3 regions of the Cellulomonas sp. URHB0016 genome follow, and region 2 is predicted to be linked to each of the others. Evidence: riboswitches for the same ligand, from Rfam matches in the RefSeq annotation. Region 2 holds a riboswitch; each other region holds the start of a gene.
What was found. A riboswitch is a leader RNA that binds a small molecule or an ion and turns the genes downstream of it on or off. The one in region 2 is predicted to bind S-adenosylmethionine.

Region 1 (7,689 bases), 770 kb from region 2:
CCTGCACTACACCGTCGAGCACGAGTGGCTCGAGGACGGGTCGCCCGCGAAGGTCGGGATCACGTCGACCGCCGCCGACGCGCTCGGGGACATCGTCTACCTCGAGCTGCCGGCCGTGGGCGAGGAGCTGACCGCGGGATCGGTGGTCGGCGAGATCGAGTCGACGAAGTCGGTGTCCGAGCTCTTCTCCCCCGTCACGGGCACCGTGGTCGAGGTGAACCAGGCGGCGATCGACGACCCGTCGGTCGTGAACTCCGACCCGTTCGGGGCCGGTTGGCTGCTCAAGGTCGAGGTGTCCGGCACGGGCCCGCTCCTGACCTCCGAGGAGTACGCCGCCCAGTCCCCGGCCTGACGCCCGGGTTCTCGCACACACGGATGTTCCCGACATCGACGCGCACCGAACGGGTGAACGACACATGTCCGTAGCACGGCTGATGTATCTCTGTGCCGGTGCCTCGTTCATTGTGGGAGGCAGCGAGATCGGGTTCCACCAAGTTCGTGTTGACGAGATGACCAAACCGGCGTCATGACGCCCGGGATGTCACCTCTCATCCGGTACGCCGCCCACAGCGGAGCCGGAGAAGACGGCATCCACGCGCAACCGGAGGACACGATGACCATGCTGGAGACGACTGGGACCGTCGGGACCGTGACTGAGGCGCTCACGCGCCGCGAACGGGTGGTCCTGGCAGAGCTGGCCGAGGACGTGACGCTCGAGGAGATCGCCACGCGGCTGTTCGTGACGCGCAACACCGTGAAGTCGCAGGTGCGCAGCGTCTACCGCAAGATCGGTGTCTCCACGCGGACCGAGGCGGTGGCCTGGGCCGTGGCCCACGGAATCCGCTGAACGTCCGCTGAGCATGCGCTGAACCTCCGTCTGATCCGCCGGCAGGCTCTTCTGGGACGGCCCGGGCGACCGGGCCGTCGTCATGCCCCCGCATCCTCGTCGTCGTCGACTGGGATACTCGCGGCATGACCGCACCCGTTCTCGTCGTGGCGGCAGCGATCGTCGACGACCTGGATGACCCGTCCGTGCTGCTCGCCGCCCGCCGTGCCGTCCCGGCTCGGCTCGCCGGGCGGTGGGAGTTCCCCGGCGGCAAGGTCGACGCCGGTGAGACGGCGGAGGAGGCGTTGCACCGCGAGATCCGTGAGGAGCTCGGGGTGCGGATCGCCCTGGGCGCCGAGCTGGCCGGGCCGGACGACGGCGCGTGGCGCCTGACCGACGACTACGTGATGAGGCTGTGGCTCGCGGAGCTCGTCGAGGGCACGCCGGCACCGCTCGTCGAGCACGACGAGCTGCGGTGGCTTCCTCGGGGCCAGTGGCTGGACGTGCCCTGGCTGGATGCGGACGTCCGCATCGTCGAGATGCTGGCGGGGCGCGCTGCCGACGTCGATCTCCTCGGCTGAGCGCGCGTCGTCACCAGCGGTGGTTCGAGTTGCCCGAGCAGACGGACCCGGTGCCCTTGCACAGCGTGCACTCGCCCTTCCAGCGGATGCGGCCGGCACCCTCGCACTTCGTGCACTGCTGAACGTTGGAGCTGCACTCCTCACACTTCGCCATATCGGCGGCCCTCTTCCGTCGTGCGTCGTTGCCGGACACCGCGTGGACCGCCGTGTGGCCCCTGTCCATGCGTCGTGACTGACTCATCGGCATCGCCGCCCGAAAGATGAGCCGTCGCCGCCAGGTAAGGGCCGCCGACCGGTCGGATTCGGCCCTCGGGGCCCGAGATCGCCCGTTTTCCTTGCCCGTTCACTCTCGATGTCACCCGTTCGGCCGAGGCGCGCCGCGGTGGCGGAGCTCGTCGCGGGGATGACGAAGGCCCCGGCCGCATCGCGCAGCCGGGGCCTTCGTCGTCGTCAGGAGGGGTGTCAGAGCGTCGCGCGGACCGCCTTCGTCGCCTCGATGATGTGCTCGAGCGAGGGGGCGACCTCCTCGTAGCGGCGGGTCTTGAGGCCGCAGTCCGGGTTCACCCAGAGCTGGTCGATCGCGATCGCCTTGACGGCTTCCGTGAGGAGCTCCTCGACCTCGCCCTCGGACGGCACGCGCGGCGAGTGGATGTCGTAGACGCCCGGGCCGACCGCACGGGGGTAGCCGGCCGCGGAGATGTCGCCGAGGATCTCCATCTTCGAGCGGGCCGCCTCGATGGACGTGACGTCCGCGTCGAGGCCGTCGATGGCGCCGATGATCTCGCCGAACTCCGAGTAGCACAGGTGCGTGTGGATCTGCGTGTCGTCGCGGACGCCGGCCGTCGCCAGGCGGAACGAGCGGACCGACCAGTCGAGGTAGGCCGCGTGGTCCTCGACGCGCAGGGGGAGCAGCTCGCGCAGGGCGGGCTCGTCGACCTGGATGACCGCGATGCCGGCGGCCTCGAGGTCGGCGATCTCGTCGCGCAGCGCCAGGCCGACCTGGTTGGCCGTGTCGCCGAGCGGCTGGTCGTCGCGGACGAAGGACCACGCGAGGATCGTCACAGGGCCCGTGAGCATGCCCTTCATGTGCTTGTGGGTCAGCGACTGCGCGTACTGCGCCCACGCCACCGTGATCGGCGCCGGGCGGGACACGTCGCCCCAGAGGATCGACGGGCGCGTGCAGCGCGAGCCGTAGGACTGGACCCAGCCGTTCTGCGTCACGGCGAACCCGTCGAGGTTCTCCGCGAAGTACTGGACCATGTCGTTGCGCTCCGGCTCGCCGTGCACCAGCACGTCGAGGCCGATCTTCTCCTGCAGCTCGACGACGCGGCGGATCTCCGCCTTCATCTCGTCCTCGTACTGCTCGGCGGTGAGCTCGCCCCGGCCGAACGCGGCACGGGCCACGCGGATCTCGGTGGTCTGGGGGAACGAGCCGATGGTGGTCGTCGGCAGCGGCGGCAGGTCGAGGCGCTTGGCCTGCTGCTCCTTGCGGGACTCCCACGTGCCGCGGGTGAACGCGTCCTCGGTGAGGGCGGCGGCGCGCTCGCGCACCTCGGGGCGCACGACGCCGGGGGCGGTGCGGCGCGAGTTCACGGCGTCCGTGGCGGCGAGGAGCTGCTCGTGGATCGCCTCGCGGCCCTCGGTGAGGCCCTCGGCGAGCGTGACGACCTCGCCGACCTTCTGGTCGGCGAACGCGAGCCAGCTCTTCAGCGTCGCGTCGAGGTTCGGCTCGTCGGCCGTGTCGTGCGGGACGTGGAACAGCGACGTCGACGACCCGACCGCGACGGCCGCGGCGCCGAGACCCTCGAGCTGCTCGAGGACCTGGAGCTTGGCGTCGAGGTCCGCGCGCCAGATGTTGTGGCCGTCGATCACGCCGGCGACCAGCGTCTTCGTCTCCAGGCCGGGGACCTTCTCCGACGGCGCGTGGCCGCGGACCAGGTCGATGCCGATGGCCTCGACGTCGGTGGCGGCGAGCACCGGAAGCGCCGGGCCCAGGTCGCCGTAGGGGGCCGCGACGAAGATCGCCGGGCGGTCGGTGAGGTCGGTGGCGAGTGCGCGGTAGGCCTCGACGACCGCGGCGAGCAGCTGGTCGGCCGGCACCTCGATGGAGTCGGACACCAGGGCCGGCTCGTCGAGCTGGACCCACGTCGCACCGGCGGCCTTGAGGTCGCGCAGCAGCTCGGCGTACACCGGCAGGAGGTCCTGCAGGCGGTCGATGGGTGCGAAGCCCTCCGGCGAGCCCTCGGCGGCCTTGGCCAGCGCCAGGTAGGTGACCGGGCCGACGATGACCGGGCGGGTCAGCACGCCGTCGGCCAGTGCCTCGGTGAACTCGCGCACCGGGCGGTCGCTCGCGTAGCGGAACGCGGTGTCCGGGCCGATCTCGGGCACCAGGTAGTGGTAGTTCGTGTCGAACCACTTCGTCATCTCGAGCGGCAGGTCGTCGCCGCGGCCACGGGCCACCGTCGAGTAGCCCGCGAGGTCCAGGCGGCCGTTCTCGTCGACCAGGTCGGCGAAGCGGGCCGGCACGGCGCCGACCACGGCCGACGCGTCGAGCACGTGGTCGTAGAACGAGAAGGCGCTCGGGATGGCGGGGACGTCGGTCCGCAGGCCCAGCTCGGCCAGGCGGGTGCGCGTGCGGCGGCGCAGGTCGGCGGCGACGGCCTCGACCTCGTCCGCGGTGGAACGGCCGGCCCAGAACGACTCGATGGCCTTCTTGAGCTCACGGCGCGGCCCGATGCGGGGGTATCCCAGGACGGAGCCGGCGGGGAACGTGGGGGTGCTGGTCATGGTGTGTCGGTCCCTCAGAGGTCGGTCGTTGACGGATTGGGGTGACGGCGGGTCCGAGCTCCTCCGTCGAGGTCGGCGCCCTCGAGCAGGTCGAGCGCGGCGTGGTGCTGGTTGTACGTGTAGACGTGGATGCCGGGTGCCCCGCCGTCGAGGACGCCGTGGACCAGGTCGACGCTGGCGCGGATGCCCCGGCGGTGCCGGTCGAGCTCGTCGTCGGCCGAGCCCAGCAGGTCCAGCAGGTCGGGCGGCACCGGCACCCCGGTGAGCTCCTGCACGCGCAGCAGGCGGGCCGGGTCGGTGGTCGGGATGATGCCCGGGATGATCGGGATGGTGACGCCCGCGTCCCGTGCCTCAGCGACGAGACCGAGGTAGGCGTCGGCGTCGAAGAACACCTGCGTGATCGCGAAGTCCGCGCCGGCCTGCTGCTTGGCGAGCAGGCTCGCGACGTCCTGCGCGCGGGTGCCGCCGGTGGCCGCGTTGCCGCGCGGGAAGGCGGCGACGGCGACCGACAGCGGCCGGACGCGGGCACGGACCGCCTGGGAGGGGCTGTCGGCGCACCGCTGCTGCTCGAGGTCGCGGAGCAGCTCCACGAGCTCGCTCGCCGTGTTGAGGCCGTCGGGGTGCGGCTGCCAGTCGTCCTGGTCGGTGGGCGGGTCGCCGCGCAGCGCGAGGAACGACCGGACTCCCTCGTCGAGGAACTCCTCGACGATCGTGGTGATCTCCTCGCGAGAGGTCCCGACGCAGGTCAGGTGGGCGATCGGGTTCAGCGACGTCTCGCGCAGCAGCCGTCTGACGAACGCGCGCGTGGTGAGCCGTGTCTTGCCGGCGGCCCCGTAGGTGACGGACACGAAGTCGGGGTGCACCGCCTCGAGCGCCTGGATGGTCGCCCACAGCCGCGGTGCGGCGTCGGGGTTGCGCGGCGGGAACAGCTCGAACGACACCGTCGGCCGGTCCACGGCAGCGCGCGGGCGCGGCGACTCGGCGACGTGGACGCCGGTCACACGCTCGCTCGCGGTCGCGGCGGTCGTCGTCGCACTCACAGGGCAGCCCGGGCGCACCGGTGGTGACACCGGCGGGTGCGGGGTCGGGGGTCAGGCACAGACATGTCGCTCTCCATCGACCCTGGCGGAAGCACCCACACCCTCGACGAGGAGGGGGGTTGCTGCGGCGTCGTCGAGCCAGGTCTCTCGGCCGCTCTGGATGGTTGCCGCGATGCTACGCGACGACCACATGCTGAGCAACCATGTTCGCTCTGTGAGACGGAGGTGTCCGCTGCGTGTCCCTCCGCCGATGCGGCCGTCTGCCCGCCAGCCGCCGCACTCCGCTCGCCGGCCCGGGCAGGATGACGGCGGCCGTCCCGGCCCAGGGTAACGAAGCGCTCCGGTCTGTGGCGGCGCCAGGCGCCGAGGCCACGGGCCCGATCGGCGTCGGCACCCCGGACCGCTGGGACATGGAACATCGGCAAGCGACCCATACGGGCGTCCAGTACCTCCTAGTATCCGCACCGAAGATGTTCCGCTGCGCGGTGGGTCGTCCTGCCGGCGGACGGTGCGGTCACGTCCCGGCCGCGTGTCGTCGAGGAGGTCATCGTGCCGGGTGCAGTCGTGAGGAAGGGACTCGTGCCGCTGCTGGCCCTGGTCCTCGTGGGGACGACGGCGTCGGCCGCGCCCCTGACGAGCGGGGCGACGGCCCCTCTCCCGGGCTGCCCGGGATCGGTCGAGACCGACGCGGCAGTGGACGCGCTCGCATGCGACCCGGACGGCGCCGGCTTCGACGCGCTCAGCGCGTCGGGCGAGACGGCTCGGACCAGTCCGCCGTCGACCTCGTGGGACGCCTCGAGCCCTCCGTCGGCCGGGCCCCGCCTCCGCACCGGTGCGCGGCAGCGTCTCGCCGACGAGCCGGCTGTCCAGCGCGCGGCCGAGGCGACCGGCGGCCGTGCGCGCCTCGCGTCGGCACCGGTCGGTGCCGAGACCGTCGCGGCGGCACCCGTCGAGGTGTCCGACAGGGCGGTCGTGGCCACGCTCGGCGACATGCTGCTCACCGACCCGGACACCGTCCGGCCGGTCTCCGTCGACCCGGGCGTGAGCGCCTCGCTGCAGCAGGACGCGACGGCGGGGTCGGCGTACGCCGAGGGCGTCGGGCTGTGCAGCACGGCGGACGCCGCCGGCTCCTCGTGCGGTGACACCGTCACGACGCAGCTGCGGCCTTTCCCGTGGCGCGGGGGCACCAGGGCGGAGACCAAGCACGGACCGTACCCGCCGGCCGGTCTGCGTACGGAGAATCCGCGCACTGCGTGCGTGATGGGGGAGGGCCGGCCGTTCATGCGCTCGGAGACGCCGACACTGGTGGCGACGCTTGCCCACCCGGACGGCACCTCGCTCTACGGCCGGTTCGACGTGTTCGACGTGATCGACGGCGCGGCGCGGGGTGTCGTCTGGACCGGGAGCACCGCTCCTCAGGGTTCGGGCGCGGAGCACAAGGTCACCGTGAACGCCGAGGTCCTGCGGGACGGGCACACGTACCGCTGGCGCGCCCTTGCGTTCGACGCACGGTCCGGTGTGGGCATCTCGACGGTCCCCTGCGAGCTCACCGTGGACCTCGTCGCCCCCGACTCGCCGTCGATCACGCCGGTCCAGGGCCAGCCAGGTGTGTACGACAAGGACGTCGCCGGCGGCGGCATCGGGCTGACCGGCCAGTTCACCCTGTCGCCGGGCTCCTCGAGCGACGTCGTCGCGTACAAGTACTCGTTCGACGGCGACGCCATGGACCAGACCGCGGCCGTGTCGCTCGGTGGCAGCGCGACGATCTCGTACACGCCGACGACGGCAGGCCCGCACGTCCTGTACGTGGAGTCCGTCGACAGGGCAGGCAACACGAGCCCCACGCCGATCCATCGGTTCATCGTCAGGTAGCGGCTCGACCAGGTGATGACGTCTCCGCCACCGGGTCCGGCACCCCGGTCGGCGGTTCCTGCTGACCGTGAGCTGGTCCGGCAGGACGCGGGGTGATCGCTCGTCACACAGCAGCCGGGTGACACGGTCGTCGGGTGGTGGGCTCCGCGGGAGAGGATGGGCCCATGTCAGCGACCGTCCAGGCCAAGGGGATCGGTGCCGGGTTCGGCGATCGTGAGCTCTTCTCGAACCTCGACCTCGTCGTCGCCCCGGGCGACGTCATCGGGCTCGTGGGACCCAACGGGGCCGGCAAGTCGACCCTCCTGAGGATCCTCGGCGGCCTGCGCACCCCCGACGCCGGCTCGGTGGCGGTCTCGCCCGCGCACGCCCAGCTCGGCTACCTCGCCCAGGAGGTCGAGCGCGTCGACGGTGAGTCGGTCCGCGAGCACCTCGGGCGGCGCACCGGCGTCACGCGGGCCCAGGAGGAGATGGACGCCGCCGCGGACGCGCTGGGCCGCGGGGCGCCCGGTGCCGACGACGAGTTCTCCGAGGCGCTCGAACGCTGGCTGGCCCTCGGCGGCGCCGACCTCGAGTCGCGCCTCGG
Region 2 (7,689 bases):
ATCAAGGACGCCCGCATCGCGATGCTCACCACGGTCGCGGCCGACGGCAGGCTCGTGAGCCGGCCGATGGGCGTGCAGGACGTCGACTTCGACGGTGACCTGTGGTTCTTCGCCGACGCCGACAGCCACAAGGTCGACGAGATCGAGCACGGCAGCCCGGCGAACGCCGCGTTCGCCGACCGCTCGTCGTGGGTCTCGGTGTCCGGGCCCGCCGAGGTGGTCCGCGACACGGCGAAGGCCCGCGAGCTGTGGGGAGCGACCGCCGAGGCGTGGTACCCCGACGGTCCGGAGACGCCGGGCCTGGTCCTGGTGGTCGTGCACGGCGAGACGGCCGAGTACTGGGACTCGGCCGGCGGCCGGCTCGCGACCGTCCTCAGCCTGGTCAAGGCGAAGGTGAAGCACGAACGCTACGACGGCGGCGAGAACGAGACGGTCCGGCTCTGACCCCACCGTCGCGCCGGCTCTGACCCGCGGCAGCGCGCCGGCCGGGTCAGAGCCGGAGACCGGTCGCGTCAGTCCGGCAGCCGTCCGAGCGCCTGCGTGAGGTCGTCGATCAGGTCGTCCGGGTCCTCGAGCCCGACGGACAGCCGGACCGTCGACTCCGCGATGCCCACCCTGGCCCGGCCTTCGGCTCCGAGCTTGCGGTGCGTGGTGGTCGCCGGGTGCGTGACCATCGACTTCGCGTCGCCGAGGTTGTTCGAGATGTCGAGGATCCGCAACGAGTCGAGCACCCCGAACGTGGCCTTCTTCGCCACGTCCACCGACGCCCCCTCGGGCACGCGCAGGTTGAACGTCACCACGGTGCCGCCGCCGGACTGCTGCGCGAGCGCGAGCTCGTGCTGCGGGTGGGACGTCAGGTACGGGTAGCGGACCAGGGACACCCCGGGCTGCTCCTCGAGCCACGTGGCCAGCCGCAGGGCCGACGCCGTCTGGTGGCGCACGCGCAGCGACAGCGTCTCGAGGCCCTTGAGCAGCACCCAGGCGTTGAACGCCGACAGCGACGGGCCCGTGTTCCGGATGAGCGTCTGGACGGGACCGCGGACGTACTCCTCGCTGCCCAGGATGGCGCCGCCGAGGACGCGTCCCTGACCGTCGATGTGCTTGGTCGCGGAGTACACGACGACGTCCGCCCCGAGGGTGAGCGGCTGGGAGAGCACCGGGGTGGCGAACACGTTGTCGACGATCACGAGCGCCCCGGCGGCGTGCGCGAGGCGGCTCACGGCCTCGATGTCGACGAGGTCCTGCATCGGGTTGGACGGCGTCTCGAAGAACACGACGTCCGCGGGGGTGGACAGCGCCTCCTCCCACTGCGAGAGCACGTGCCCGTCGACGTAGTCGGTCCGCACGCCCCACTTGGCGAGGATCTCGTCGAAGATCACGACCGACGAGCCGAACAGCGCCCGGGCGGTGACGACGCGCGAGCCCTGCTGCAGCACGGCGGCGAGCGCGGTGAACACGGCGGCCATCCCGGTCGCCGTCGCGTAGGCCGCCTCCGCGCCCTCGATCAGCCGCAGCCGCTCCTCGAAGGTCGAGACCGTCGGGTTGTTGTACCGCGAGTAGAGGAAGCGGTCCCGCTCGCCGGCGAACGCGGCCTCCGCCTCGGCGGCCGAGTCGTACGCGTAGGCCTGCGTGAGGAACACGGGCTCGGAGATCTCGTGGAACTCCGAGCGGACCTGCCCGCCGCGCACGGCGAGCGTGTCCGGACGCAGCGACGAGCGGTCGACCCGGCGGTCGTCCCAGTCGAGCGGACCAGGGACGCGGACGCCGTCCTGCCGGCCGCTCACAGCGCCCGCCACGGCAGGCCGGCGGCACGCCAGCCCTGGTGCCCGCGCTGCCCGTCGGGGCCGACGTCGCCCTCGAAGCCTTCGAGCACGTTGTAGGCAGGGCCGAGGCCCGCAGCCGTCGCAGCCTGCGCCGCGGCGATGGAGCGGACCCCGGAGCGGCACAGGAACACGACCGGACGCTCGTCGCCGGGCTCCAGGCCCGCCTCGCCGAGCTGCTGCAGGAACTGCGGGTTCGGGCGGCCCGACGGTGCCTGCACCCACTCGACGAGCGCGGCGCGCCCGCCGATCGCGGCGGCGTCCGGGATGCCGATCGACCGCCACTCGCCATCGGTGCGCACGTCGACGAGGACCGCGCGCTCGTCCGTCGTGAGCAGCTCCCACGCCTGCTGCGGGGTCAGGTCACCTGCGTAGCCCATGTCGCCTCCATCGGTCCTGGCGGTAGCACCCTCGGCCGGGCACGTGGTGTGCCCGCGGGTTGCTGCGGCGTCGTCGAGCCAGATCTCTCGGCCGCTCTGGATGGTGCGGGCGATGCTACGCGGAGCGGACAACACGCTCCAATTGGTGGACAGAGTGTCCCGCCATCCGAGACAGCCCGGGCGTGTCGTTGACACGACCGGGGGACCTTGGCGACCCTCGTCCCAGGTCATGAGTGCCAGCGTCAAGCCCCGGCTCGCTGGCCGGCAACCCTCCTCCGCGGTGGGGTGCCCCGGGTGACGACCTGGCTGGACGCCGCCCGGTGTCCGGCAAGCGCGGGGTCCACCACCGACGGTGTCCCCCTGAGCCTTCTGGAGGACCATCATGACCGTCACCGCCGAGCGCTCGTCGTGTGCCGGGGTCGCCGCCACCGCGTCGACCCCGCCGACCGTCCAGCCGCTGCTCCCCGTCGTCGGTGGCGACACGACCGTGCCGCTTGTCGACGGCACCCAGCGCGTCTACGCCAACCTCGACTACGCCGCGAGCGCCCCCGCGCTCGAGGCCGTCGCGGCCCGCGTCACCGAGGTCCTCCCGCTGTACGCCTCCGTGCACCGCGGCGCCGGCTACCTGTCCCAGGTGTCCACGGCCCTGTACGAGTCGTCCCGGCAGGCCATCGCCCGGTTCGTCGACGCGCGGTCCGACGACGTCGCGATCATCACCCGCAACACCACGGACTCGCTCAACCTGCTGGCCGGCGTCGTGCCCGCCGGCGGCCGGGTGCTCGTCCTGGACGTCGAGCACCACGCGAACCTGCTGCCCTGGGTGCACTCGGGCGGCGGCCACGGCAACACCACGACGATCCTGCCGATCGAGTCGACCGTCGCCGCGACGCTCGACTCGCTGCGCGCCGAGCTCGCCCGCCTGCCCTACGCGCTGGTCACCGTCTCGGGTGCCTCGAACGTGACGGGCGAGGCGCTGCCGCTGGACGAGGTGGTCGCTCTCGCGCACGCGGCCGGCGCCCGCGTCGCCGTGGACGGCGCACAGCTCGTCCCGCACCGCGGCTTCTCGCTCACCGCCACCGACGCCGACTACGTGGCGTTCTCCGGCCACAAGACGTACGCGCCGTTCGGTGCGGGCGCGCTCGTGGGCCGCCGCGACTGGCTCGACGCCGGGACGCCCTACCTCGCAGGGGGAGGTGCGGTGCGGGACGTCCGGTCCGACCGGACGATCTGGCAGCCCGCCCCGGCCCGCCACGAGGCCGGCTCGCCGAACGTGCTCGGAGCCATCGCGCTCGCGGAGGCCTGTGACCAGCTCGCGGCCCTTCCCGCCGGAGCGCTCGCCGCCCACGAGGACGCGCTGCGGACCCGGCTCGTCGACGGTCTGACGGCCGTGGACGGCGTCGAGGTGGCGCGGATCTGGCCCGACTCCGCCCAGCCGGTCGGGGTCGTCACGTTCACCCTGCCGGGGCACGACGCCGGCCTGGTGGCGGCCTACCTGTCCGCCGAGCACGGCATCGGCGTCCGCGACGGACGCTTCTGCGCGCACCCGCTGCTGGCGCACCTCGGCGCATCGGGCGGGGCGATCCGTGCGTCGGTCGGGGTCGGGTCGACGAGCGAGGCGGTCGACCGGCTGGTCGCCGCGCTGCAGGCGTACCTCACGACCGGGCCGACGTCGCGGTACGAGATCGTCGACGCGTGCTGGTCCGTCGTGGACGACACCCGCCCCCTCGTCGAGGTGCACGGCCTGGACCACCTGGCCGCGACCCGCCGCGGCCGCGTGCGGCCCCGCCCTCGACGACTGACCCGATGGCCGTCCTGCCGTTCCCCACATCGACCTGAGTGAAGTCCCCGACCCGACGTGCCGATGCGAGGGTGTGCGGCTGCCGCCCGGACCTCCGGTACCGGCGTCCGGACGATCGCCCCTGACCGTCACCGCATCACCTGCTCCGTCAGACGCCGGCCCCGGCGACCACATGAGACGAGGAACAACCGCATGAGCACCGTGTACGGCCAGGCCGAGAGCACCCCGACCGCCGGGTGGTACCCGGACCCGCACGTCCCCGGCACCCACCGCTGGTGGGACGGCGCCCAGTGGACGGAGCACACGCAGGAAGCTCCCACGCAGCAGGAGCCCACGCAGCAGGCGCCCACCGCGCCGGTGGCGCCGCACGGGCAGCCGACCCACCAGCAGGAGGACGCACGCGCGACCGCCGCCTACGCCCAGAGCGGCTTCCAGGCGCCGGGCACGAGCGACCGGCCGACGGTGCCCGCGGGGGTCCCCGGCTACCCGAGCATCACGGGCGGCGTGCCCGGGTACCCGGCGCCCGCAGGGGCGACCGCGGGGCAGCCCACCGGCGTCCCCGCCTACCCGTCCGGCCCGTCGGTGGCCGACTGGTCCGGCGCCGGCGCCGGGACCGGGCCGGTCGAGGCGCCCAAGAACGGGTTGGCGACGGGTGCGCTCATCGCCGGCATCGCCGTGGTCCTGATCCTGGTGTTCACGAGCTACGCGATCGCCTCCGGCCTGGCCGTGTTCGTCGGCATCAAGGCCCTCCAGAAGGCCAGGCGCATCAAGGCCGAGGGGTACCCGAAGGCCGTCGGCACGGCGCGGGCCGTCACGGGCCTGGTCCTCTCGGGCCTCGGCGCTCTCGTCTACCTCCTGTCGTTCGTCGGCGGCTGACGAGAGCACCGGGTACCGTCCGGCGCCTTGTGGCACCATCGCCGGATGCTGCACGACCTGACACTCGAGGGCTTCGGCGCGCGGCTGGTCCCGCTGGCCGCGTGCCACGCCCCCGAGCTCGCGGCGTTCATCGACGACGACCTGTGGCGCGGGATGACGTCCCCTGTGCCGGTCGGTGCGGCGGCGGTCGCGTCGGCGATCGCGGACGCGACCGCGACGCCCGGCCGGCTCGCGTTCGCCGTGCTCGACGCAGCGACCGGCGAGGTCCGGGGCAGCACGTCGTTCTACGACTGGGAGCCCCGGCTCGCGCGCGTCGAGATCGGCCACACGTACTACGCACCGCGGTGGTGGGGCACGTCGAACAACCCGGCGTGCAAGCTGCTGATGCTGACGCACGCGTTCGACACGTGGGGATGTGCCCGGGTGGCGCTGCGCGCCGACGCCCGCAACGCCCGGTCGATCGCGGCGATCACCCGCCTCGGTGCCACGCCGGAAGGGGTGCTCCGCAGCCACCGGCTCGCACCGGACGGCACCCGCGGTGACACCGCCTACTTCTCGATCCTCGCCGACGAGTGGCCGGCGGCCCGTGACGCCCTCCTGGCGCGCCTCACGACGACCCCCGGGCTCGTCTGACGGGCGCCGCACCGCCACACACGCCGCGCGGTCGACGGTCGGCCACGTCGGGCCGGCGACCTCAGCCCGAGCTACCGGTCGGCGCCGCCGGGCGGTCGCCCGCCGGTCGCGCCGGCAGCGGCCTGACCGTGCCCGTCAGGTAGGGCTTGCCGGAGCGGGAGTCCCAGCCGGCGAAACGGAAGCCGGCGTCGTCGTGCGCGACCCGCACGGTGACCGTCCCGGGCAGCAGCACCGGGCTGCCGAAGTCCACCGACCAGGAGAACGCCTCACCGCGTGCCGCGCCGACGTCGGCGAGCGCGCGGGCCGCCGTGTACATGCCGTGCGCGATGGCCCGGGGGAAGCCGAGTGCCCTGGCGGTCGGCGCCGAGAGGTGGATCGGGTTGCGGTCGCCGGAGACGGCGGCGTAGCGCCGTCCGGTGTCGGAGGCCAGGCGCCAGCACCCGGTGGGCGCCGGAGGGACGAAGGGTGGACGCTCGTCGTCCGGGGCGGCCGCCGGAGTGTTCGCAGGGGTGGTGGTCGGGTCGTCACCGTGCAGGCGCACGCCGCGCGCGAGATAGGTCGACACCCCCCGCCACACGGCCTCGTCCTCCACGTGCACCTCCATGACGAGGTCGACCTGCGTGCCGCTGCGGTGCGGCCGCAGCCGCTCCGCGGACGCGCGGACGACGAGGATGTCGCCGAGCGTCACGGGACGCAGCTGCGTGACCGTGTTCGCCAGGTGCACGAGCCCGGCGAGCGGCAGCGGGAAGTCGGTGCGGGCCATCAGGGCCGTCGCGACGGGGAAGGCGAGCACGTGCACGTACCCGGCGGGCAGCCGGTCGGACGCGGCCTCCCCGAGCAGGTGCTGGTACTCGGTGAGCTGCCGGGCGTCGGCCTGCACCCCGTGCACCTCGTACGCGACGTCGGGCAGGACGTCGGGCGCCCGGCCCAGCCGTCGGGCGAGGGCCAGCCGCCCGGACGCGCCGGCACCGCGGGCGTAGAGCCCGCCGAGCCCGGGAACGGCGGGCAGCACGACGGTCGATGTCACTGGCCCACCAGGTTCTGCCCGCACACGCGCAGCACCCGTCCGACGACCCCGCCTGCTGCGGGCGACGCGAGGAACGCCACGGTCTCCGCCACGTCGACCGGCAGCCCGCCTTGCTGGAGCGAATTGAGCCGCCGGGCGACCTGCCGCGTGAGCGCGGGGATGCGGGCCGTCATGTCGGTCTCGATGAAGCCGGGGGCGACCGCGTTGGCGGTCCCTCCGAACGCGGTGAGCAGCGGCGCGGTCGCCCGCACCATGCCGATGACCCCGCCCTTCGACGCCGCGTAGTTGGTCTGCCCCCGGTTGCCCGCGATGCCCGACGTGGAGGCGAGCGAGACGATCCGCGGCGCGTCGGTGAAGTCGCCGGAGGTGAGCAGGGCCTCGTTGATCCGCAGCTGGGACGCGATGTTCACCGCGAGGACGGAGTCCCACTTGTCGGACGTCATGTTGGCGAGCAGCTTGTCCCGCGTGATGCCGGCGTTGTGCACCACGATGTCGAGCCGGCCGTGCCGCTGCAGCGTGTGCTCGAGGATGCGCGCTCCGGCGTCGTCGGCCGTGACGTCGAGCTGCAGGGCCGTGCCGCGCACCCGGTTGGCGACACCGGCGAGCTGCTCGCCTGCGGCGGGCACGTCGACGGCCACGACGGTCGCGCCGTCCCGGGCGAGCGTGTCCGCGATCGACGCACCGATGCCCCGGGCCGCCCCGGTGACGACCGCGACGCGCCCGACGAGCGGCCGGTCCCAGTCGGCGGGGAGCGTGCCCGCCTCCGAGTCGACGACGAGCAGCTGCCCGTCGACGAACGCGGACCGCCGCGACAGGAAGAACCGCAGCGCCCCGAGGGCGGACGGTGCCGTCACCGGCACGTCGGCGCGCAGCACGACGCCGTTGCCCGTGGAACCCCCACGGAGCTCCTTCGCGAGCGACCGCAGCAAGCCCGTCGACGCCCTGCCGGGCAGCGGCCACGGCGGGGGCGTCGTCGGGAGCCGCCTCGCGGGACACGGTGACGACGCGACCACCGCGAGCCAGCCCCTTGAGCACGCCGGCGGCCGCGAGCACCGGCGCGCCGAGGTCCGTGGGGTGCACGACCTCCGTCAGCACGAGCACGACCGCGGCGTACCGGGTGTCCGGCCCAGGGTGCCGGTGGACGTCGAGGTCCCA
Region 3 (7,689 bases), 220 kb from region 2:
GCGGCGGCAGGCCGCGCGGTCCTGGACGCCCGCTGCACGGTCACGCCCGCACGGACACCGGCGCGACGCACCGGCCGGGGCAACCCGAGGGTCCCGCGCAGGGTGCCGCCCCGGGGGTACCTGTCGCGGAACACGCCCGCACCGCGCAGCCGCGGCACGACGGCGTCGACCAGCCCCGGCAGGTCGGTGTGCACCGAGGCCGGCCGGAACGTGAACCCGTCGGCGGCACCGAGCGCGAACCACTCGGTGACGAGCGACGCGACGTCGACCGCCGTGCCGAGGGCCACGAGCACGCCCGCCTCGGGCCGCACGTCGCCGATCTCGGCGAGCAGCTCCAGCCGGGCGCGGGCGCTCGCGGCGTCCGGTGCCAGCAGCAGGAACGCGTCGACGAGCACACGCACGGCGTCGGGGTCGCGGCCGTGCGCGACGGCGGCGTCACGGACCCGCCGCCGCACGGCCGCCGCGACGCCGCGGTCGTCGACCCGGACGCGGACCACGTCGGCCACCCGCCCCGCGATGTCGACGGCGTGCGCGTCGATCCCGTCGGTCGCGTCGAGACGGACCACGACGGGTGGCCGTCCCTGCGGCGACCGCGACGCGCGCTCGGCCTGCGGGGCCGCGAAGTGCACACCGTCCACGTCCACGAACCGGGTGCCCCGCCCGTCGACGGGCTGCGGCACCTCGCGGACGGGGCCGTCCCACTCGCCGCCGACCGCGTCGACGGCGACGTCGTCGAGCGCCCCGATGCCGACCTGCCACGCCGCCCGCCCACCGCTCGCGCGGTCGATGGTCGCGACGGCCTGGGCGACGTGGCCCGGCTCCGTGCGGGTCGCGTCGAGCTGGGCGACGAGGCCGATCCCCGAGCTGCGCGGGGCGAGCCGCGCCGCGACGAGCGCTGCGTCGAGGCGCCCCTGCAGCGTCGTGTTCCGGCTGGGGTGCAGCGCGAAGGACTCGTCGAACACGACGAAGTCGAGGGTGCCGCGCTCGGCGACGGCCACGTGGTCCGTGAGCTTGTCGAGGTCGAAGAGGCGCTGGCCCTGCGAGCCGTGGTCGCGCCAGGCGGCGGCGCGGGCGCCGGTGTCGCTGAGGTCGATACCGATGTGGGCGTGTCGGGAGAAGGGCACGGCGAGGGTCCGTTTCGCTGCATGGGGGTGCGTGGGGTGCGCGAGGTCGCTGGAGCGGCGCACGTCGGTGCGCTCAGGTGCGCCGCGCCGAAGGAAGCGGGCGCGGCGTCAGGGGGCCGGCGGCGGTGCCGGCGCGCTGCTCAGGTCAGCGGCGACAACAGGACGGGCACGCGAGCGTGCGGGTGCTGCTCACGGAGCGGGGAACGCTCATGGTCCGTCCTCTCGTGCACCGGCGCTGCCGGTGCGATTCGCGTCGCTTGCCGCGGTCCGGGCGTCACCGCCCGTCCACGACCAGGTCCTCACCCGGGGCACCCCGCCGCGCGGGAGGGTTGCCGTCCAGCAAGCCGGGGCTTCGCGCTGGAAATCTTGACCTTGTTAGTCGGAATTAAACGCCGGACGTCCTCACTGGTCAAACCGGCGTTCGCATGATGAGACGGCATGATGGACCGATGCCCGACGCCGGCTACTTCGACACCTGGTACTCGAACATCGAGCAGTTCCCCACCCGCGACCGCCTCCAGGCCCAAGCCCTGGGCCTGCCGCCGGGCGTCCAGACCGACGGCGTCCTCACGTGGTCCGCGGTGCCGACGGTCGCGGACGCGCTCGCCCTGCGACCGGGCGACACGCTGCTCGACCTGGCCTGCGGGCGCGGGGCGCCTGGGGTGTCGAGCTCGCCGCCCGCTCGGGAGCGGACCTGGTCGGTGTGGACTTCTCCCGCGTCGCCCTGTCCGTCGCCTCGCGGCGCGCTGCCGACCGCGGCGTCGCGGCGCGCTTCGTCCTCGGGGGCCTCGACGCCACCGGGCTGCCCGACGCCTCCGTCACGGCCGCCGTCAGCGTCGACTCCGTCCAGTTCGCGGAGCCGCTCTCCGCGGGTCTCGCCGAGCTCCGCCGCGTCGTCGCACCGGGCGGCCGCATGGTGCTCACGGGCTGGGTCGCACACGACCTCGACGACGAGCGGGTGTCGCCGCGCCTGCGCCAGGACGTGCGCGCGGAGCTCGTCGCGACCGGGTTCACCGACGTCGTGGAGCGGGACGAGCCCGGGTGGCGGCGCTTCGAGCAGGCGATGTGGCAGGCCGCCGCGGCGCACCCCGAGGACCCGGCGGACCCGGCGCTCGTCTCGATGCAGGGCGAGGCACGTCGCTCGCTCGACGTGTTCGACCGGATCCGCCGGTCCTGGTGGGTCGCGCGGGCCTGACGCCCACGCTCCCTCTCAGACCCGGGTACGTCCGCGGTTCACCAGCGACATGATCAGGCTGACGACGAGCAGGACGATGCCGATCCACAGGAGGACCTTCGCTGCGGTCACCGCGACGCCGATCACGATCATCACGACGCCGACGATGATGAGAATGAGCCAGAGACCCATCAGGGCCACCTCCTCGGGGGGACGGCCGACGGGGTGACGACCGTCCCCGCATCGTCCCAAGACCGTCCGGGTCCGGCATGTCGACCGCAGCGGGCTCCTCAGGCGGGCAGCTCGACCTCGATCCGCACGACGTCACCCGTCCGGCGGAACACCTGCCCGCTGACCTCGCCGTCGAGCGCCCCACCGGTACCGGCGACCTGCGACCCGTCCGCGAGGTTGGCCACCACCCGCAGCACGGCACCGCGCCGGTACACGACGGGCACCTGGCAGAACGTGAACGCCAGCGACCCGGCCGGCAGCACCACCGACTGCCGCCGCTGCGCCACGTCGAGGTACCGGAACACCTCCCGCCCAGCCGTCCACTCGGAGGCCCGCAGGAGCACGGGCCGCACGACGACCCGACCGTGCTCCACGCGCAGGCCGAGCTCGCCGAGCCGGGTGAGGACCTCCTCCTTGACCTGGCCGGTCATGCCCGGCTGCCGCGCCCCCCGGCCCGCCGGGGTGTGCGAGTACGGGTCCACCGGGAAGGCGCCGTACACCTCGGGCGTCTTGCAGTACCCGAGCCCGAGCCGCACGTCCTCGTAGGCGTCGCGCAGGCCCTGGACGACGTCGGGACCGGCCCCTGCGGCCACCGCCCGCTCGACGTTCTCCTGCACCGCGAGCAGCAGCTTCGACACCATGTGCCAGTAGATGCTGCCCAGCCCCTCGTAGGCGAAGAACGACCCCGACCGCCCGGTGAACTCGGCATGCCGGAACACCTGCTCCCACACGTCGAGCAGGGCGGCCCGCCCCTGGTCCACGGCGTCCGACGGCGGGAGCGCGTCGAGCCCCGCCTCGACGTCGCGAGCGTTGTGCAGCCCGGGCGCGAACCGGTGGTCGCCGCGCACGTCACGCAGCACGAGCGACGTGTCGCCGGCGCGCACGAGCGCGTCGACCAGAGGGCACGCCGCTGCCTGCTCGGCGGTGATCCGGTTCCGCTCCAGGAACGTCGGCAGCACCTTGTCGGGGTACAGCGTGTAGCTGTGCTGGTCGGCCCGGTAGAGCCGGCTGCGGCGCACCGCCTGCACCAGGTCGAGCGCCTCCTCCGGCGACAGGAGCCCCGCGGACAGCACCGCGACCTGGCCCTCGATCATCTCCTGCAGCCGCCCGACGGCGGCGCGGCCGTCACGCAGGTCGAGCAGGTTGTACGAGTGGTACAGCCCGTCCTCACGGCGGTTGGCGCGCAGCGCGGCGTCGACGTACCTCTGCGCGACGTCGAGGAACGCCTGCACCGTCCCGGCGTCGACCGTCGTGCGCCGGCCGTCGAACCCGGCGTACACCCGCGTCCGGTACTCCGTGCCGGCGGCGCCGAGCGCGTCCATCACCCGGCGGCGCCCGTGGTCGTCGAACCCGTGGTCCACGGCTCCGACGTGCGCCTCCAGCGCGGCGTGCACGTCGTTCAGGAGGCCGGCGAGCTCGGTGGTCACCGTCAGGTCGTCGCCGAGCAGGTCCCGGGCCAGGGCCAGGAAGCGCCGCACGTACCCGAGGGTGACGACCGAGAGGCCCTTGCCGACGAGCGCGTTGTTCGCGTCGTTCCACTCCGGGCGCTGGGTGTTCATCCAGATGCCGCCGTCGGGCACGAGGTTGACGACCTTCGCCAGGAGGAGGAGCAGCAGCTTCTCGCCGAGCGTGACGCGCACGAGGTCGCCGTCGAACCCGTGCACGAGGCGGCCGTCGGCGCCCTCCGTGACGATCCGGGCCTCGACGCGCTCCTCGGTCACCGTGTCGAACGCGATGGTGTCGACCGGGTCGCGCAGCGTGTCGGTGTAGGACGCGATGCGGTACGGCACGTCGGCGTGCGTGAAGACCGCACTGTCCACGAGCGCCTCCAGCCGGCCCGGGTGGAACCGGCGCGACGCCTCCAGGAGCTTGACCAGGTAGATGACCTGGTGGTCGCTCCAGTAGCCGATGTTCGCCCACGGGTTCGACGGCTCGGGAACCTCCCAGTCGATGCCCGACCGCGAGATGCGGTAGGGGTTGTAGCCGTCGGCCGTGGTGGCGTCGAGGAACACCGCGGCCATCGACTCGACGTACTCGGGGAACGACCAGGCGAGCGCCTCCCAGTTCTGGAAGATGTCCCGCCAGTTGCCCTGGAAGTCGACCCGGGGGCTGCCGTGCTCGTCGGTCAGCGCGATGCGGAACTTGTTCCAGGGCCGGCTCGGGTCGCCGTGCCGGCGGCTGAACGTGAGCGGCAGGTACTCGCGCACGAGCCGCAGCAGGTCCGGGTCGCCCGTGCCCTCGGCCCGCTCGACGAGCGCGTCGATCTGCTCGGTCTCCGGCAGCGCGGCGAGCGCGGCGGCGCAGCGGGCGGCGGTCCTCGGGCTGCGCTGCGCCACGAACGCGCGCAGGTCCGCCGTCTGCACGGTGTACCCGTCGACCGGGACTCCCCCGCGCATGATGTTGAAGAGCACGTTCGCACCGTGGTGCGCGGCAGCCAGCTCCTCGCCGGTGAGCTGCGCGGCGTCGGCGGTCGCGACCAGGCCCTCGAGGTCCTCCCGGGTGCGGTCGACGTCGGCGGTCAGCCGCGCGGCGAGCTCGTCGCGGTCGGCCAGCTCGACCTGGAGCCGCACCACGTCGGCGGCGCTGTGGTCGACGTCCGCCACCACCCGCCAGCGCCGCTGCTCGCCCGCCGCCAGGGTGAGGCGCGCGTGCACCAGGTGGGCGCCCTTCTCCCCCCGGACCTCGCGCTCACCGGTCACCGGGCGGCCCGCCGTGAAGGCGCCGACCTGACGCGTGGACAGGAGGTGCTCGACGGGGGCGAGCCCGACGTGCCAGGAGACCGTCGCGGCGAGCGACTCGCTCGGGTCGGACTTGTCGGTCAGCGAGGAGTTCATGTACAGGATGCCGAGGCCGGTCGCAGGGTCGATCTCGGCCCGCTTGTAGGCGTCGATGAGCACGCTGAACTCGTTCTGCGTCTGCGCCGTGACGCCCGAGGGCAGCAGGTCGACGAAGCCGTCGAGCACGTCCACGTCCACCGGGCCGTCCGTCAGCGACGTCAGCTCGACGCCCCGGACCACGCCGTACCGCGCGCTGGTCTGCCATGACACCCGCGCGCGCAGGCCGAGGTCGGCACGCTGCTCCTCGAACACGAGCGTGCTGCCGAGGAAGTCCTTGTAGAGATGGCGCTCGACGTCCGGGTCGCCCGGGCGGCGCTCCGCGAAAGGCTGCCAGAGCAGGGTCTGCCCGGCGGGCGTGGACACCCGCAGCAGCGTGAGGCCGCCCGTGCGGCCGGCGCCGTGCGCGACCTTGTCCTCGGTCGTGTACGGGAACAGCGCCCGGTCGGACTCCTCACGGCCCGCCGTCACACCACCGGTGCTCGAGATGAACAGCCACAGGTCGCTCGCGCCGATGAGGGTCATGAAGAACGGCGGCAGCTCGTCGTACGCCGTGATCCGGTAGAACCGGCGCCCGTCGAGGTCCACGGGCCCGCTCATCGGGAGATCCATGCCCTCAGCGTGCACCTCCGCTCCCGGAGCAGAGTGGGCGGACGTCATTGTCTGCGACGACATGCGGTGTCCTTCGCTCGGGGACGTCGCTGCGCTGGTCCGTCCCGGCCGGGCGCGCGGCCGCCGGTGGACGCGCTCCCACACCTTTGCACGGTTGGGTGTCACGTGTCACCTGTTCTGGCTTGCCGCTCCTGGCGCCCACCGGCGACCCCGTCAGCCGGCGGCTGGCCGGGCCTCCTCCTCGGCGAGCGCTGCCAGCGTCAGCAGCTGCTTGCGCATCATGACGAGATCACCCCACGCCAGCACCGGCCTGGTCCACCGCCTCCAGCGCTGCCCGCCGTCGGCCCCCCGCAACGCGGCGACGAGCCGCGAGCGCCCGCCAGGCTCGTCCTCCACCTGGTACGTCACGACGACCTCCCCGAACACCCTCAGCGCCCGCGGGTCGTCGATCCGCACGGTCAGGTCGCGGCCGGGCACAAACGAGTCGAGCACGAAGATCTGCATGAACCGCTGCCCGACGGCCAGGTCCTCGCAGTGCGGGTCCCGGGTCCGCGGGCTGCGCCGCCCACCGTTGTCCACCAGGTCGTAGCTGTACGGGGCGAGCCGCAGCTGGCACAGCCAGCGGTAGACGGCCGGCGCCGGCGCGTCCGCGTCGACCGCCCGGAACCACCGCACTGGCGAGCCGGGCAGCACGTCGTCGCACGGGTAGGTGCGCGCGACCTCATCAGGCCGCGCTCCCCACGACGTCGGCACCCCCATCCCGGCGACGCTAGCGACGGGGACACCGGGCCACCCGCGTCCCTCAGGCCGCTCTCAGGTGGACAGCGCTGTGCAGACTCCCCTGGGCGGCGCACGATGGAGCGGACGGAGGGAGGTGAGCGGTGCGACGCCAGGCTTCCGCGACCCTCGGGCTTGCCGCCGTCCTCGCGCTCGGGACCTCGCTGCTCGGCGGGTGTGCCGGCGACGTCGACCCGGCACCACCCGCCGCGGTCGTCGTGCACGCACCCGTCGCGGTGGCGAAGGCGGCCGCGCCCGCACCTCCGCCGGACCTCGCGACACTGCCCGTCGTCGACCCGCTGAGCGTGGTCGCCGGGCTGCCCGGCACCGACGGCCTGCAGCCGCGACGCAACGCGGACCCGGCGCTCGGCCTCTGGCAGACCGCCGTGGTCGCCCGGCCCACGGCCGCCTACGACCGGCCCGACGGGACGCCCGTCGGCGTCCTGCCGACGACGACCCTGTCGGAGCCGACCACGCTGCCCGTCCTCGACGAGCGCGACGGCTGGCTGCGGGTCCTCGTCGCCACCCGCGGCGCCCTGCCCAGCGAGGACCGCGCCCAGGTCAACGGCCGCACCGCGTGGGTCCGCGCCGCCGACACCACGCCGTCGGGCACGGACTGGAGCATCCACGTCGACACCGCCGCCCAGACCATCACCGTCACGAACCCGACCGGCTCCCAGTCCTTCCCGGTGAAGGCCACCGGGAGCACCGGCACGCCCACCCCGGCGGGGCTCTCGTTCCTGCTGGGGGTGCGCTGGCTCGAGCCCGGCACCACGACGCCCCGGGTCCTGCCGCTGTCGACGCAGAGCGAGACCATCGACCACTACGACAAGCCGACCGGCACCGCCGTCACCGCGATCCACACCACGACCCTGCGCGGCACGGGCCCGGTGTCCAACGGCTGCGTGCGGGTCGACGACGAGGTGCTGGACCTCGT

Region 1: another riboswitch for S-adenosylmethionine. It lies ahead of ACVW07_RS11945 (methylenetetrahydrofolate reductase); the one in region 2 lies ahead of ACVW07_RS15495 (rhodanese-like domain-containing protein).
Region 3: another riboswitch for S-adenosylmethionine. It lies ahead of ACVW07_RS14495 (LLM class flavin-dependent oxidoreductase); the one in region 2 lies ahead of ACVW07_RS15495 (rhodanese-like domain-containing protein).

The regions. Positions count from the first base shown of each region.
Region 1 is NZ_JBSRZU010000001.1:2,599,541-2,607,229, forward strand. It holds gene gcvH (glycine cleavage system protein GcvH) at 1-352, shown strand, start outside; gene ACVW07_RS11930 (LuxR C-terminal-related transcriptional regulator) at 614-847, shown strand; gene ACVW07_RS11935 ((deoxy)nucleoside triphosphate pyrophosphohydrolase) at 973-1,407, shown strand; gene metE (5-methyltetrahydropteroyltriglutamate--homocysteine S-methyltransferase) at 1,870-4,194, opposite strand; gene ACVW07_RS11945 (methylenetetrahydrofolate reductase) at 4,209-5,234, opposite strand; SAM riboswitch class I at 5,305-5,401, opposite strand; gene ACVW07_RS11950 (hypothetical protein) at 5,799-7,106, shown strand; gene ACVW07_RS11955 (ABC-F family ATP-binding cassette domain-containing protein) at 7,271-7,689, shown strand, end outside.
Region 2 is NZ_JBSRZU010000001.1:3,368,080-3,375,768, forward strand. It holds gene ACVW07_RS15485 (pyridoxamine 5'-phosphate oxidase family protein) at 1-444, shown strand, start outside; gene ACVW07_RS15490 (O-succinylhomoserine sulfhydrylase) at 513-1,784, opposite strand; gene ACVW07_RS15495 (rhodanese-like domain-containing protein) at 1,781-2,200, opposite strand; SAM riboswitch class I at 2,205-2,307, opposite strand; SAM riboswitch class IV at 2,426-2,540, shown strand; gene ACVW07_RS15500 (aminotransferase class V-fold PLP-dependent enzyme) at 2,583-4,040, shown strand; gene ACVW07_RS15505 (DUF2510 domain-containing protein) at 4,191-4,874, shown strand; gene ACVW07_RS15510 (GNAT family N-acetyltransferase) at 4,920-5,507, shown strand; gene ACVW07_RS15515 (MaoC/PaaZ C-terminal domain-containing protein) at 5,569-6,534, opposite strand; partial or broken gene ACVW07_RS15520 (3-oxoacyl-ACP reductase) at 6,531-7,689, opposite strand, start outside.
Region 3 is NZ_JBSRZU010000001.1:3,146,627-3,154,315, reverse strand. It holds gene ACVW07_RS14495 (LLM class flavin-dependent oxidoreductase) at 1-1,124, opposite strand, end outside; SAM riboswitch class IV at 1,373-1,496, opposite strand; gene ACVW07_RS14490 (class I SAM-dependent methyltransferase) at 1,696-2,319, shown strand; gene ACVW07_RS14485 (hypothetical protein) at 2,335-2,490, opposite strand; gene ACVW07_RS14480 (hypothetical protein) at 2,589-5,975, opposite strand; gene ACVW07_RS14475 (SRPBCC family protein) at 6,189-6,734, opposite strand; gene ACVW07_RS14470 (L,D-transpeptidase family protein) at 6,857-7,689, shown strand, end outside.